DNA from 2 places in the Rahnella sp. BIGb0236 genome. Region 2 is predicted to be linked to the other one. Evidence: predicted binding sites of a transcription regulator. Region 2 holds the regulator's gene; the other holds the start of a gene.
The links. The regulator PhoB, encoded in region 2, activates phosphate uptake and scavenging genes when phosphate is short. The targets are predictions, from matches to a motif close to CTGTCATAAAACTGNCNNAT.

Region 1 (7,135 bases), on a different contig from region 2:
GGACAGCCTGTTGCTGCTGCCTGAAGAGCGCTTTATGTACGCCATTGGCGCGTTCTTCCTCTCGCATCTGCTGTATACGCTGAGTTTCGCCAGCCAGATGACCATTACGTTTTTCTGGCCGCTGCCGCTGACCTTGCTGATCATCGGCGCGATACTGCTTGCGGTGATCTGGACACGACTTGCCGAGCTGAGATGGCCAGTGACCACTTACATCGCCATGACCCTGCTGATGGTCTGGCTGGCGGGTGAGCAATATTTTGCCCGCAGCACCGACATGGCGTTTTCGCTGTTCTGCGGCGCGGCGCTGTTACTGCTGGGCAATATTTTCTGGCTGCTCAGCCGCTACCGCTTCACCTTCCGCGCTGCCGACGCGCTGGTCGCCGCCTGTTATTTTGGCGGGCACTTCCTGATCGTCCGGTCTTTGTACCTGTAACCTCCCTCAGCGGAACCGTTCTGGTTCCGCTGATAAAATAAGGGTTGACCTTAGAGCTAACTCCAACGTTTACACTGGGGGTAATTCCACTCGGTGTTGAACCGGAGGCTTTATGATCCCAATGCAAAAAAACAACGGCTGTCGCTGCGGATGTCAGGGCAAACATGCGCCCGCATTACGTATCAACAAAATTGGCGCGATGGCCCGGCCCAGCACACATCCGGCGGGCTGCTGTAGCGAAAAGGCCACACTGGCGGTTTCCGCCTGCACCAGCACAGACAGTTGCTGCGCGCCAGAAACAGGTGAGCACTCACAAACCTCTGACGATGGCAGCGCAGAAGGCTCGCCGGGCGAAGACGCCCCCGGCGCACCGCTTTCCGGCAGCCAGCAATACAGCTGGAAAGTGGAAGGGATGGATTGCCCGGCCTGTGCGCGTAAAATCGAAAAAGCCGTGTCTGGCATTGACGGCATCAGCCGCGCCAGAGTGCTGTTTGCCACGGAAAAACTGGTGATTGATGCCGGTCTGGATATCTCCCAACCCGTGCAGCATGCCGTGATCGCCGCAGGTTTCACCCTGCAATCCCTCGATAAAAAACAAAATATCCCGCAACCGGAAGCGTCACGCCTGAAAGAGGCGCTGCCGCTGATCGCCCTCTCGGCGATGATGCTGCTGAGCTGGGTTCTTGATCACGTCAGTCCGCAGGCCGGTCAGATCGCGTTTATCGCCACCACGCTGGTCGGGCTGTGGCCGGTACTGCGTCAGGCGATCCGCCAGACCCGCGCCGGTTCGCCGTTCGCCATCGAAACGCTGATGAGCATCGCCGCGCTCGGTGCCCTGTTTATCGGTGCCACTGCCGAAGCCGCCATGGTGCTGCTGCTATTTATGGTCGGCGAACGCCTGGAAGCTTTTGCCTCCAGCCGGGCGCGCAGCGGGGTGAAATCGCTGATGGCGCTGATCCCGGATACCGCCGTTCGCGTGGTAAATGGCCAGGCGGAAACCGTGCCGGTCAGCAGTTTACGCCCCGGCGACATCATTGAAATTGCGGCAGGCGCACGTCTGCCTGCCGACGCCATTTTACAAAGCGCGGCCAGTTTCGATGAAAGCGCACTGACCGGTGAATCGGTGCCGGTGGATCATCTGCCCGGCGAAAAAGTCCCGGCGGGCAGCCTGTGCGTTGACCGGCTGGCACGCCTTGAAGTGGCTTCCGCACCGGGCAACAGCGCCATTGACCGCATCCTGCAACTTATCGAAGAAGCCGATGAGCGTCGTGCGCCCATTGAGCGTTTCCTCGATACTTTCAGCCGTTATTACACGCCGGTCATTATGCTGATGTCGCTGCTGGTAATCATCGTTCCGCCGCTGGCGATGGGACTGTCGTGGGAAACCTGGATTTATCGCGGCCTCACGTTGCTGCTGATCGGTTGTCCGTGTGCGCTGGTGATCTCCACACCTGCGGCGATCACCTCCGGGCTGGCGGCCGCCACGCGTCAGGGCGCGTTAATCAAAGGCGGCGCGGCACTGGAACAACTGGCGCTGATTGAAACCGTCGCGCTGGACAAAACCGGCACGCTGACCGAAGGCAAACCGGAAGTCACCGACGTGTTACCGCTGAACGGTGCCAGTGAAGGCGAAGTGTTATGTCTGGCCTCGGCGGTGGAAGAAGGTTCGCATCACCCGCTGGCGCAGGCGATTTTAGCCCGCGCAAAAACCGGCAATCCGTTACCGCTCACCGCACAAGATCGGCGCGCGCTGGCCGGTTCCGGCGTGGAAGGCGTGGTGTCAGGCCGTAAAATTCAGGTGCTGGCACCGAAAAGTGTGGCAGGAAACAGCCTGACGGCAGAAACCCTTGCGCAAATTACGGCGTGGGAATCCAGCGGGAAAACCGTGGTGGTGGTATGGCAGGAAGACAGCGCAATCGGGCTGATTGCCATGCAGGATCGCCTGCGCGATGACGCCCATGAGGCATTGCAGAAACTCAAGGCGCTCGGCGTATCGGCGGTCATGCTGACCGGCGACAATCCGCGTGCGGCAAAAACCATCGCTGACCGGCTGGGCATTGATTTCCGCGCGGGCTTGCTGCCTGCGGATAAAGTCTCGGCGGTCACCGCGCTCAATGCGCAGAAACCGGTGGCAATGGTCGGGGACGGCATTAATGATGCCCCGGCGATGAAAGCCGCGACGATCGGTATTGCGATGGGAAGCGGGACGGATGTCGCGCTGGAAACCGCAGATGCGGCGCTGACCCACAACCGTCTGAGCGGGCTGGCGCAGATGATCAGCCTGTCACGCGCCACGCGGGCGAATATCCGTCAGAACATCACGATTGCGCTGGGGCTGAAAGCGATTTTTCTGGTCACCACGCTGATGGGGCTGACCGGATTGTGGCTGGCGGTGCTGGCGGATTCCGGTGCAACAGCACTGGTGACCGCCAATGCGCTGAGGCTGTTGCGCAATAAGTCGAAATAACCCGTCAGGGCTGAGCCATCAGCCCTGTTTTTCTGCCAACCCTTTGCACAGCAAATAGCGGTACGGCACGCTTTCGGTATCCGACGCCAGCAGCGTATGTTCCATAAAACGGCAGAAACCGGGGATATCGCGGGTGGTGGCCGGATCATCAGCGATGATCAGCAACGTTTCGCCGTCTTGCATGGTGCGTACCGCTTTACGAACCATCATCACTGGCTCGGGGCAACGCAGACCCAACGCATCAAGCTGATGGTCAGGATTGATAAAGGGGTCGGTCATTTCGTGTCTCAACATCTACATACGTGAATGGGCGGTTGTTTGGCAAAGGCGGATAGTTTAACCCGCTGGTTTTCTGGCGCAACAAACACGGCTCATTGCGCTAAAATTAACCATGGGATCTGTTGCGCAAACGGTGCGCAAACAGGTACTATGCGCGCCGCATTGATTATCTGCCATTGCTAAGACCCCAGTAATTGGAGTTGCAGCAAGGCAGCAAGCGAGTAAATCCCGATGAGCTGACTGAAGTCAGTGATTCGGGTTTGCGAACACCGCTAACGCCGCTGCGGCTTCAAGGACGCAGGGTATTTGGGTTCCCTCACCCCAATTTTTCACAAAAAAAGGCCACATCTATGTACTCCTTTACTGCTCAGCAGCGGTTTTCCGCGCTGATATGGCTTTCGCTATTCCACATCGCCATCATCACCTCCAGTAACTATCTGGTTCAGTTGCCCGTTTCCATTTTTGGTTTCCATACCACCTGGGGCGCGTTCACTTTCCCGTTTATCTTTCTGGCTACCGACCTGACCGTGCGTATCTTTGGCGCACCGCTGGCGCGACGGATTATTCTGTCTGTGATGGTGCCGGCTCTGGCCATTTCCTACATCATCTCGGCGCTGTTCTTTGAAGCGCAGTGGCAGGGCGTAGACGCGCTCAACAGCCTGAATATCATGGTTGCCCGCATCGCCACCGCCAGCTTTATGGCGTATGTGCTGGGGCAAATCCTCGACGTTCATGTGTTTAACCGCCTGCGCCAGAACCGCCGCTGGTGGATCGCACCGGTCGCCTCGATGTTCCTCGGCAATATCAGCGATACCCTGTCCTTCTTCTTTATCGCCTTCTACAAAAGTACCGATGCCTTTATGGCGCAGCACTGGGTGGAAATCGCGATGGTGGATTACACCTTCAAGGTCCTGATCTGTCTGGTGTTCTTCCTGCCGATGTACGGCATGCTGCTGAATATGCTGCTCAAACGTTTGTCCGCTCACGGCAATAACCCGCATTCTGCTGTCAGCGCGCACTAAAGCGGACCGCCGGAAAGACACAAATCGCGCCATAATCTGACTTGCATTTGTGGTCTGAATAGGTTGCCATAAAGACTGTTAAGTCAACATGTAAGCCTGGTGAACAGGCCACTTAAGGAAGCCCGATGCGTAATATCGCGAAAATGATGGGAATGGCAGTACTGATCGCCGGTCTGGCTGCGTGTGACGGTAAAACCACCGACGCACCTGCAGCGGATAAAGGCGCGCCAGCGGCCGCAGCAACGGCAGCCACCACGCCGGTCAGCCTGCTGGAAGGCAAAGTCACCTTCTCCCTGCCGCAGGGAATGAGCGACCAGAGCGGTAAGCTGGGCACGCAGGCCAACAATATGCACGTTTACGCTGACAGCACCGGTCAGAAAGCCGTGATTGTGATCCTGGGTGATAACACCACGGAATCGCTCGAGGTTCTGGCGGGTCGTTTACAGGATCAGCAAAAAGCCCGTGATACCAATCTCCAAGTAGTGACCAATAAATCCATTCAGGTGAATGGTCAGGATCTGCAACAGCTGGATACGGTGATCACCTCTGCCGGTCAGAAAGCCTATTCTTCTATCGTGCTGGGTAAAGTCGACAGCCACTTACTGACTTTGCAAATCACCCTGCCAGCCGATAATCAGCAACAGGCGCAAACTGACGCTGAAACCATTATCAGTACGCTGAAAATTCAATAAATTCAGTGCGTACGTAAATAGCAGGCGGAGCTTTGGCTCCGCTTTTTTTTGTTTCTTATTGACACCCTCGCTCACAAAATCGCCTCCCTTTGTAATAAAAATGTAACATTTCCGTCATAAATCACAGTTCGTTTGTGCGCGAATGGCTAAAGTGATGTTCGTTTTAGAACACACTGGATCCACCATTTCGTCCGTGGCTCATGATGAGTCCGACCTGATTTATGCCATCGGAGGCATTTATGCTCAGTATCTTTAAACCCGCGCCTCACAAAGCTCCTGTTGATGAGGCTCACGTCGATCCGCTTTACCGCCGTCTCCGCTGGCAAATCTTCATGGGGATTTTCTTCGGTTATGCGGCCTATTATCTGGTGCGTAAAAACTTCGCACTGGCTATGCCATACCTGATTGATCAGGGTTTCTCGCGAGGCGATCTGGGTTTTGCGCTCTCCGGGATTTCCATTGCTTACGGCATCTCAAAGTTCATCATGGGTTCGGTGTCTGACCGTTCGAATCCGCGCGTCTTTCTGCCCGCCGGTTTGATTCTGGCGGCCGCGGTGATGCTGTTTATGGGCTTCGTTCCATGGGCGACCTCCAGCATCGCCATCATGTTTGTGCTGCTGTTCCTGTGCGGATGGTTCCAGGGAATGGGCTGGCCGCCGTGCGGACGTACCATGGTGCACTGGTGGTCGCAGAAAGAACGCGGCGGCGTGGTGTCAGTGTGGAACTGCGCGCATAACGTCGGCGGCGGTATTCCTCCGCTGCTGTTCCTGCTCGGCATGGCATGGTTTAACGACTGGCATGCGGCGCTGTATATGCCCGCTTTCGGCGCGATTTTGCTGGCGGTGTTTGCCTTCATGACAATGCGCGATACGCCGCAGTCCTGCGGTCTGCCGCCGATTGAAGAATACAAAAACGATTACCCGCCGGACTATGTCAAAGAGTCTGCCGAGCAGGAACTGACAGCAAAACAGATTTTCATGCAGTACATTTTGCCGAACAAATTGCTGTGGTATATCGCGCTGGCTAACGTCTTTGTTTATCTGCTGCGCTACGGGATTCTCGACTGGTCACCGACTTACCTGAAAGAAGTGAAGCATTTTGCGCTGGATAAATCCTCGTGGGCGTATTTCCTTTATGAATACGCAGGCATTCCCGGCACGCTGCTGTGCGGCTGGATGTCGGACAAAGTCTTCAAAGGCAATCGCGGCGCAACTGGCGTGTTCTTTATGGTGCTGGTGACCATCGCGACGGTGGTGTACTGGCTCAATCCGGTCGGCAATCCGGGCATAGATATGGCCTGTATGATCACCATCGGCTTCCTGATTTACGGGCCGGTGATGCTGATTGGTTTACATGCGCTGGAACTGGCACCGAAAAAAGCGGCGGGTACCGCCGCAGGCTTTACCGGGCTGTTTGGTTATCTGGGCGGGTCGGTGGCTGCGAGCGCCATCGTCGGGTATACGGTGGATTACTTTGGCTGGGACGGCGGATTTATCGTGATGATCGCCGGTTGTGTGCTGGCCGTTCTGCTGCTGTTACTGACCATGCTGAGTGAGAACAAACATAAAGCGCAGCTGGCGAAAAACGCTTAATTAACGTTGATGTTCGTCGAAAAGGCACCGAAAGGTGCCTTTTCATTTTTTAACGCGACACTGCGGGGATCCGCCGCTGTTCCTCATCGAACAGCAACATACCGGACGTATTAAACCCGGCTGTTAGCGTCTCGGATTGGGCAAAAGAAAGCTGTCTGGAAGATTTGATTTTTACGCCATGCTCACCGAATCGCGCATACACCAGCGTTGAGTCGCCCTGCAATTCAGTGAAATCCACCGTCACGTCAAAATGATGATCCGTGGCTTCGTTCAGGCGCAACAACTCAGGTCGGATCGCCAGCGAAACGGACTGGCCCTCCCGCGCCGCCGGAAATTTATCCCCCAGCGGAAACCGTGCTTTTCCGTCAATCACCAGATGGCGGTCAATCACCTGCGCCGGGATCACATTGATTTTCGGCGTGCCAATAAAACCGGCGACAAACAGACTGGCCGGACTGTTGTAGAGTTCCACCGGCGTACCAATCTGCTCGATGTGCCCTTTGTTCAGCACCACAATCCGGTCGGCCAGCGTCATGGCTTCGACCTGATCGTGCGTCACGTAAATCATGGTGTTTTTCAGGCGGGTATGCAGCTGACTGATTTCCTGCCGCATCTGCACCCGCAACGCGGCATCAAGATTCGACAAAGGC
Region 2 (9,318 bases):
CTTTGCCGAAAGTTCAGCTGAACGTATTCGTGCGCTGCGGGAAAAAGAAAAAATCAGTCAGGGTGTACTGGCCAGACTCATCAATATGTCGGCTAACAGCATTCAAAAATGGGAGCGGGATGAAACCAAACCCACCGGTGCGGCTCTGATCTTACTGATGCTGATCGAAGAAAAAGGTTTGCAGATCATCTGCTAGAAGAAGCCACAGCGAGTGCTGTGGCGTGGTGGTTTATCCTTTCACATCGCTTTGCGTGGTCTGTTCCTCAGGAACAATCAACTTCGGTGCCAGCGTAAATATAAAGCGGGTTCCGGTGCCGACTTCACTCATCACTTCCAGTTTGGCGTGATGATGGCTGAGCGCATGTTTGACGATCGCCAGTCCGAGGCCGCTGCCGCCGGTCTGGCGTGAGCGGGCTTTATCGACGCGGTAGAAACGTTCCGTCAGGCGCGGCAGATGTTGCGGTGCAATACCCGGTCCGTTGTCGCTTATCTGGAACTGCGCGCCGTGCGGCGTTTGTTGCCAGCTGACTTCAATCCGGGTACCGGCTGGCGTGTGGTTGACCGCGTTATACACCAGGTTCGACACCGCGCTGCGCAGCTGATCTTCGTTGCCGAACACTTTCAGCTTGTCGTTTACCCGGAACACCACGTCATGCCTGCCGTTGCTGAGCGTTTGCACTTCACGTTCCAGCATGCCGAGCATCAGCGGAATATCGACTTTCTCGTGCAAATCGATATTCGCTGAGGCTTCAATTTTCGACAGCGTCAGCAGCTGTTTCACCAGCCCGTCCATCCGCCGCGTCTGTTCCTGCATGGTATCCAGCGCTTTGCTGCGAAACGGTTCTTCCAGCTTGGCGTCTTCCATCATTTCCAGATAACCCTGCAATACCGTCAGCGGGGTTCGCAGTTCATGACTGACGTTGGCGAAAAAGTTACGCCGTGCGCCTTCGAGCTGGCGCATCTGCGTGACGTCGCGCGCCACCATCAGCAGTTGCCCTTCGGAATAGGGCATGACGCGAAACTCGACGTAATGCTCATTATTGAGTTGCAGATTCAGGGCGCGGCTGAAATCACGGGTCTGGATCCACAGCCGGAACTCCGGATAACGCAGCAGGTTAAAGATGTGCTGGCCGTTATCTTCCGGCCAGCGGAAACCGAGCAAATCCTGAGCCAGTCCGTTACACCAGAAAATATTGCCTTCTTCGGTCGTGAGCACCACGGCGTCCGGCAACGATTCGGCACCGCTGCGAAAACGCTTGATGAGCTGGCCTAATTCGCGACGCCGACGCCGGTTACGCATCTGCATCTGGTTCAGGCCGTAAAACAGCGGCTCCCAGCTCCAGCGGCCATTCGGCGGGGTAATGCTGCGGTCGAGCCACAGCCAGTGAGAAAGTTTCAGCTGGTTGTAATAATTCCAGCCCAGTGCCGCCATCAGCGACACAAAGAGGAGCCAGCCAAAATGGCCGACGAAGATACCGAGGATTAACGCGGGCAGGCAAAAGAGAAAAAATTCACCTGCCAGCCGTTTCCATGACAAACGTTCTAGCACACAGATTCTCCGCTGTGAGGGCTCAATAACGCGTTGAAAAACGGTATCCGGTACCGCGAACAGTCTGGATCATTCTGTCATGTCCACTGGTTTCCAGCGCCTTACGCAAACGACGAATATGCACGTCAACCGTGCGATCTTCCACATAAACGTTAGTGCCCCAGACGTTATTCAGCAACTGCTCGCGGCTGTAAACACGTTCGGAGTGCGTCATAAAGAAGTGTAATAATTTAAATTCTGTCGGCCCCATATCGAGCGCCTGCTCGTTGGCCATCACACGGTGAGACGACGGATCCAGGCTTAAACCCTGCATGTCGATCACTTCTTCTACCGCCATTGGCGAGATGCGGCGCATCACGGCTTTAATGCGGGCAACCAGTTCTTTCGGAGAAAACGGTTTGGTGATGTAATCATCGGCACCGACTTCGAGGCCGCGCACCCGATCTTCTTCTTCACCGCGCGCGGTCAGCATCATCACCGGGATTTCGCGGGTCAGGGCTTCACGTTTCAGGTGTTTAATAAACTGAATACCGGAACCGCCGGGTAACATCCAGTCAAGCAGGATCAGTTCAGGGTAAGGTTCAACAAGCTGCCCGATCGCTGAATCAAAATCCTCAGCTTCTACTGCCTGATAGCCATTCTGTTCCAGTACAAAACACACCATTTCACGGATTGGAGCTTCGTCTTCAACCACCAATATACGTCTAGCCATCGTAGGTCCTGCCAATAGGTTAGCGATCTTTTATTTGATTGCGGGCGCCATTATGCGTCAGTTTTGTGACAGATTTATGAATAGAAAGGATGGTTCATTACAGTCAAATATGACAGAGACATTTCTTCTATTTAGCGGGCATCTTGCTGAAATTGGTCTGATTTATCGGGGACAGCGTCCCCCGCCGACGTTTATACTTTGCCCCATCGTTGTCATCCAGGATCCATACGGGAGTCTCATGCGCCTGATCCACACGTCAGACTGGCACCTCGGCCAGTACTTTTTTACCAAAAGCCGCGCTGCCGAACATCAGGCATTTTTGCGCTGGCTGACCGGTCAGGTGCAGCAACATCAGGTCGATGCCGTGATTGTCGCGGGGGATATTTTCGATACCGGATCACCGCCCAGTTATGCCCGCGAATTGTATAACCGCTTCGTGGTGGAATTACAACAAACCGGCTGCCAGCTGGTGGTGCTGGCCGGTAATCACGATTCTGTCGCCACGCTCAACGAATCCCGCGAACTGCTTTCCTGTCTGAATACCCGGGTGATTGCCACCGTGGGTGAAAACCTGGCGGAACAAATTTTAGTGCTCCGTCAGCGCGACGGAACGCCCGGCGCGGTGCTGTGTGCCATTCCGTTTTTACGTCCGCGTGATTTGCTTGCCAGTCAGGCCGGACAATCCGGCAGCGACAAACAGCTGGCATTACAGGAAGCCATTGCCGCCCATTATGACGCGCTGTGGCAGGCCGCGCAGGCGAAACGCGATGAACTGGGCGTACCGCTGCCCGTGATTGCCACCGGCCATCTGACCACCGTCGGCGTCAGCACCTCCGATTCCGTGCGCGACATTTATATAGGCACGCTCGATGCGTTTCCGGCACAGGCTTTCCCGCCAGTCGATTATGTGGCACTCGGCCATATTCACCGCGCGCAGTGCGTCGCCAAAACCGACCATATCCGCTACAGCGGCTCGCCGATTGCCCTGAGTTTTGACGAGCTGAGCAAGGCCAAAAGCGTCTATCTGCTTGATTTCGAGGGTGCGACACTCAACGCCATCGAGACGCTGGAAATCCCGGTTTTCCAGCCGATGCAGATCATCAAAGGCTCGCTGGCGGAGATTGAAAAGCAACTGAAACAGTTCGAAGGCGGCGATCCGGCAAAACCCGTCTGGCTGGATATTGAAGTCTCCACGCAGGATTATCTCAGCGATATTCAGCGACGTATTCAGGCGCTGACGGCAGATTTACCGGTAGAAGTGGTGCTGTTACGCCGCAGCAAAGAACAGCGCATCAACCGCATTGAGCAACAGGAAAAAGAAACCCTCAGCGAACTGAGCGTCGGCGATGTCTTTGAACGGCGGCTGGCGCTGGAACCCGATCCCGATGAACCGCGTCAGGCGCGGATGCGTACCTTATTTGCGCAGGTGGTTGAACAGGTCACCAGCGGTCAGAACGCGGAGGACAGCGCACAATGAAAATTCTCAGCCTGCGTTTAAAAAACCTGAATTCGCTGGAAGGCGAATGGAAAATTGACTTCACCGCCGAGCCTTTTGCCAGTAACGGATTGTTCGCCATTACCGGCCCGACCGGCGCGGGGAAAACCACCCTGCTCGACGCCATCTGTCTGGCGCTGTATCACCAGACGCCGCGTCTGAACATCACGCCAAGCCAGAACGAACTGATGACCCGCCACACCGCCGAATCGCTGGCGGAGGTGGAGTTTGAAGTCAAAGGCGTGGGTTACCGCGCATTCTGGAGCCAGCGCCGCGCCAAAAACTCGCCGGAAGGCAACCTGCAGGCACCGAAAGTGGAGCTGGCTCTGCTGGCCGACGGCAAAATTCTGGCTGACAAAGTGCGCGACAAACTCGACACCATCGCCTCACTGACCGGACTGGATTTTGGACGTTTCACCAAATCGATGATGCTGTCTCAGGGGCAGTTCGCCGCGTTCCTGAATGCGGATGCCAACGATCGCGCCGAACTGCTGGAAGAACTGACCGGCACCGAAATTTACGGACTGCTGTCTGAGCGAGTATTTGAGCAACATAAAGAAGCGCGGATAACGCTTGATGGTCTGCACCAGCGCATGGCCGGGATCGAACTGCTCAGCGAAGAACAGCGCCAGACGCTTGAAGCACAACTTGCTGAACTGAACGCGCAGGAAATCACGCTCAGTCAGCAGGCGCAACAGCGCCAGCAGGATCTGAACTGGCTGCAACAGTGGCAGCAGGTGCAGCAAAAACAGCAGCAATCTCAGCAACAACTGACCGCCGCAGAGCAGGAAAATCTGGCCGCCGCGCCGCAGTTACAGCAACTGGCGCGCAGTGAACCGGCAGAAAAACTGCGTCCGTTACTCGTGGATCGCCAGCGTTGTCAGGACGAATCGCAACGCCTTCAGCAATGGCTGACACAACTGACGCAGCAGCAGGAACAGCAGATTGCGCAGCTGATGCCGCTGAAACAGGCGGAAGAACAGGCACAAACGGCGCGGCAGACACAGGCGGAAGCACAGCGCCAGATGCAGACGCTGATCGAGGAAAAGATCCTGCCGCTGGATGGCGACATCGCCCTGCTGCATAAATCGCTGGCTGAAATGCAGCAGTCGGCCGGTGACGCACAGAAACAGGTCGTTGAACAACACGCGGCGCTGGTGCAAATCACGGCAGAACGTCAGAAACTGGACGAAGAAAGCCGTCAGCATCAGACCCGCCAGACCGCACTGACCGACGCACTGAGCAGCGCACAACAACAACAGGCGGCGCTGGAAAAACAGCACCCGCGGGCGGCATTGCAGCAAAGGCAGACTGAACTCATCCAGCTGCGCCCGGTGCGTCAGCAGCTGTTCTCGCTGATGCAAATTTTCCCGCAACTGAACCAGCGGGTGCTGCAACAACACAACGATGCCGCGCAGTACCAGACACAACTGGCTGAAGAAGAACAGCGTCTGGGCGCCATCCGTCTGCAATGTCAGAAACAGCTGGACCATCTCAACGATGTCAAAACCCTGCATAAACAGGAAATGCTGATCGTCAGCCTCGAAGCCGAACGCGCCAGCCTGCAAAGCGGCCAGGCCTGCCCGCTGTGCGGCTCGACATCGCATCCGGCAATTGAACATTATCAGGAGGTAAAACCTTCTGAAACGGCGCTGCGCGTCGAGAAAATGCAGCTGGAGTTTGATGCGGCGAAAGCCAGCGGCATCGAACTGGCAGCGAAAATCAAAAGTCTGAAAGAGCAGCAAACCCGCCTGCAAAGCCAGCTGGAGCAGGATCAGCAGCAACTGAATGCGCATACCGCGCAGTGGCAGCAGCTCCGCGAATCGCTGAATCTGACCTTCACGCTGCATGACACCGCTGACATCACACAATGGCTGACCGCACGCGACGACGAAGAGCAGCAGTCTCAGACGCTGATCAGCCAGCACGAACAGCTGGCACGGGCGCTGCAACAGGCCAAAGATGCCCTGAATGATGCCCTGAACGCACAGCAGAAAGTGCAGCAGCAAAGCGCGTTGCTGACCGAACGTTTCACCCGGCTGGAAGAGACGCAGGCGAAATCCCAGGAACATCTCGCGAAGCTGCAAAAACAGTGCGCTGAGGGTGAAAAATCACTGGCGGAACTGAACGCCAGACGTCACGAACTGTTCGGCGATCGTCAGGTGGCGCAGGTACGCGGGCACTTACATCAGCAACAGCAGGCGGCAGAAAAGGCCGTCAGCGATGCTCAGACCGCGCTGCAAAAGGCGCAGGAACAGCGTGATCAGCTTGCCGGTCAGCTCGCCAGTACGCAGCAGCAACAGCAGCAGGCGCTGACACGTCTGACGCAGGCGGAACAGGCGTGGCAACAGGCGCTCGGCGCCAGCGGCTTTGCGGATGAGGACGCCGTAAAACAGGCGTTGCTGGATGACGCGTTACGTCAGCAGCTTCAGCAACGTAAAGAACATCTGCAACAACAACTGGCGCAGGCGCAGGCCTTGCTGGTCGACGCCAAAGACATGCTGGAAAAACAGCGGCTTGCCCGCCCCGCGCATCTCAGTGAGACCGGCAGCGATCTTCACGCGCTGACCGCGCAACAGGCGGAGCTGGCGCAACAGCTGAAAGCCTTACAGCAACGTCTGGGGGAAGTGAAGAATCAGCTGGAAAGCGACAAACAGCGTCACAGCGGACAACAGGCGCTGATTGCTCAGATTGCGCAGGCGCAGCTGACCTGTGATGACTGGGGCTATCTCAATCAGATGATTGGCTCCAGCGATGGCGCGAAATTCCGTAAATTTGCGCAGGGTCTGACGCTCGATCATCTGGTGTATCTGGCCAACCGTCAGCTGGAAAAACTGCATGGCCGGTATCTGTTGCAGCGTAAAACCAGCGATGCGCTGGAGTTGCAGGTGGTCGATACCTGGCAGGCGGACGCGGTGCGCGACACCCGCACGTTATCCGGCGGCGAAAGTTTCCTGGTCAGTCTGGCACTGGCGCTGGCGCTGTCGGATCTGGTCAGCGATAAAACCCGCATCGACTCGCTGTTCCTCGACGAAGGTTTCGGCACGCTCGATGCCGACACGCTGGACACCGCGCTGGATGCGCTCGACAGTCTGAATGCCTCGGGTAAAACCATCGGCGTAATCAGCCATGTCGAGGCGATGAAAGACCGTATTCCGGTGCAGATTAAAGTCACCAAAGTGAACGGTCTGGGCATCAGCCGCCTGAGCAGTGAATTTAAAGTCTGATCCCTCGCCACCGCCGGGCAGGTTGCTAGATAAATTGCTAGCCGCATGCCCTGCGGTGGATCCTTTTTGTGAAAGCGTGCACAAAAATCGCACCAGTTCAGTGCGCGCTTTTTCCCCAACCTGCTGAATTTACGTTTATTCCCGCTGCCGGAATGAACTGGCACGCCCTGTGCTTAACGTTATGTATACAAGTTGCAGTACAAGTTGCAACGCCCTCATAACCGCTTAGGGAACCGCCAATGAAAAACATCAAACCTGAAGTTGATAAAAAACGTCGCCAGCTGATGAAATGGCTCGCCATTACCGGCGGAGTGTCCACCCTTGGCGGAATGATCCCGACGTCCGTCTTTGCCGCCGAAGACGATGAGATCCGCATCGGTTACTGGCCGATTGTCGGCGGTTTACCGCTGTATGTGGCGCTGGAACAGGGCTTTTTTAAACAAGCCGGACTGAATGTGAAAGGCGTCAAATTCGCCAGCGCCCAGCAAATTGTCGAGGGGATGATCACCGGCAGGATCCACGGCTGCGCCAACGGCACGGCAACCGGCGCGCTGGGGCTGGGGGCGATCACCTCACCGGGGCTGTTCAAAATTATCTGCTCCAACCCGTCCAACCATAAGCTGGTGCTGGATGAATTTCTGGTGCCGCTGAACAGCACAGCCAGCGCCATCAGTGACCTGAAAGGCAAGAAAATCGCCTGCGGTCCGGGGATCCAGAACGTCACCATGGCAAAAATTATTCTGGAGAAAAATGGCTTCACTCACCCGTCGGTGATCGAACTGCCGGTCGGCCAGCACGCTCCGGCGCTGGCGACCGGACAAATTGACGGCGTCTATACGCTGGAACCGACCGGCACGGTCGGGCGCATGAAGCATCTTTCCCGCACGCTGGAAACCGGCGTGATTTCTAAATACGTGCTCGGCAATGCCGACGCCCCGTGGTTTGGCGGCGCGGCGGCACTGAACGCCAGCTTTATCGCGGACAAACCGGAACAAACCAAAAAGTTTATTGCTGCTTATCAGAAAGCCGTGGAGTTCATCGCCGCACAGCCTGACAAAGCCCGCGAAAACGTCGCCGGTTACACCAGCATTGAACCGGCGCTGGTGAAGGAAGTGCCGCTGCCGGGCTTTGTGATGTATCCCGATTTAAAAGGCGACAACCTGCAATGGTTCCAGAAGTTTTATGACGTCTTTACCGAAAGAAAAATCTTCAGCAAGCCGGTAGATGTCGCCTCGCTGATTTATCAGGGATAAGGAGAAACAGGATGACTTCACGCTGGTCTTCAAGGTTACTGCCGCTGGTCGGTCCGGTATTGCTGTTTTTATTCTGGCAACTGGCCGTCAGCGCAAAATGGCTGAATCCGGTGCTTCTGCCCTCACCCGTCGAGACAATCGGCTACATGTTTCAGTCGTTTTCGGATGCTTCCATGCGCACTGACATCGGCGCAACCCTCTACCGCACGCTGGTGTCCTTTGCCTTTGCGGCGGTGATCGGCGTGCCGCTCGGCGTGATCTTAGGCAGTAACGAAAAGGTTTACCGCAGTCTGGAATTCCTCATCGACTTCTTTCGCTCTACTCCCTCGTCGGCACTGATCCCGCTGTTTATGCTGATTTTCGGCATCACCGATGCCAACAAAATCGCTATCGCCGCCTTTGCCGCCGTGCTGGTGATCTTGTTTAACAGCGCCTACGGCGTGATGAATGCCAAAAAAACCCGCCTGATGGCGGCCAGAGTGATGGGGATTTCCCGCTGGCATATTTTCAAAGACATCATGCTGATGGAAAGTCTGGCGCAGACGTTTGTCGGTTTGCGTACCGGCGTGTCGATAGCGCTGGTGATCGTCATCGTCGCCGAAATGTTTATCGGATCCGAAACCGGCCTCGGCCACCGGATCATTGATGCCCAGCAGGTGTTCAATATCAAAGACATGTACGCCTCGATCCTGATCACCGGCGCGCTGGGTTACCTGCTTAATCTGGCCTTTTTGCTGATCGAGAAAAAAACCGTCCACTGGAGTAGCAAAGCATGACGCAACCTCTCTCGCTGAACCCGGATTATAAAGGCCCGCAGTTGCCGCAATACGCCACCCGCCCCGACACCCATGTAACGATCCGCGGGCTGAGCAAGGCATTTGCCGGACAGCCGCTGTACACCGATCTGAATCTGGATCTGCCGCGTGGCAAAATCGTATCGATTTTCGGGCCGAACGGCTGCGGAAAATCGACCCTGATGAACATGATCGCCGGGCTGATCCCGGTCGATAAAGGCGACATTCTGTTTGACGGAAAAACGCTGGCACAGACCACCATCGGCTACGTATTCCAGAACTACCGCG

Region 1: the regulator PhoB is predicted to act here: its motif matches at 4,983-5,002, upstream of glpT (glycerol-3-phosphate transporter).

What each region holds. Positions count from the first base shown of each region.
Region 1 covers NZ_SOAO01000017.1:59,572-66,706, forward strand. Annotated here, with positions in the region: gene EDF78_RS23265 (lysoplasmalogenase) at 1-433, shown strand, start outside; gene EDF78_RS23270 (zinc/cadmium/mercury/lead-transporting ATPase) at 546-2,900, shown strand; gene tusA (sulfurtransferase TusA) at 2,919-3,179, opposite strand; gene EDF78_RS23280 (7-cyano-7-deazaguanine/7-aminomethyl-7-deazaguanine transporter) at 3,530-4,201, shown strand; gene EDF78_RS23285 (DcrB family lipoprotein) at 4,327-4,893, shown strand; gene glpT (glycerol-3-phosphate transporter) at 5,133-6,485, shown strand; gene ugpC (sn-glycerol-3-phosphate ABC transporter ATP-binding protein UgpC) at 6,535-7,135, opposite strand, start outside.
Region 2 covers NZ_SOAO01000002.1:617,723-627,040, forward strand. Annotated here, with positions in the region: gene EDF78_RS06405 (helix-turn-helix domain-containing protein) at 1-196, shown strand, start outside; gene phoR (phosphate regulon sensor histidine kinase PhoR) at 230-1,549, opposite strand; gene phoB (phosphate response regulator transcription factor PhoB) at 1,572-2,261, opposite strand; gene sbcD (exonuclease subunit SbcD) at 2,500-3,738, shown strand; gene sbcC (exonuclease subunit SbcC) at 3,735-6,983, shown strand; gene EDF78_RS06430 (ABC transporter substrate-binding protein) at 7,223-8,236, shown strand; gene EDF78_RS06435 (ABC transporter permease) at 8,248-9,012, shown strand; gene EDF78_RS06440 (ABC transporter ATP-binding protein) at 9,009-9,318, shown strand, end outside.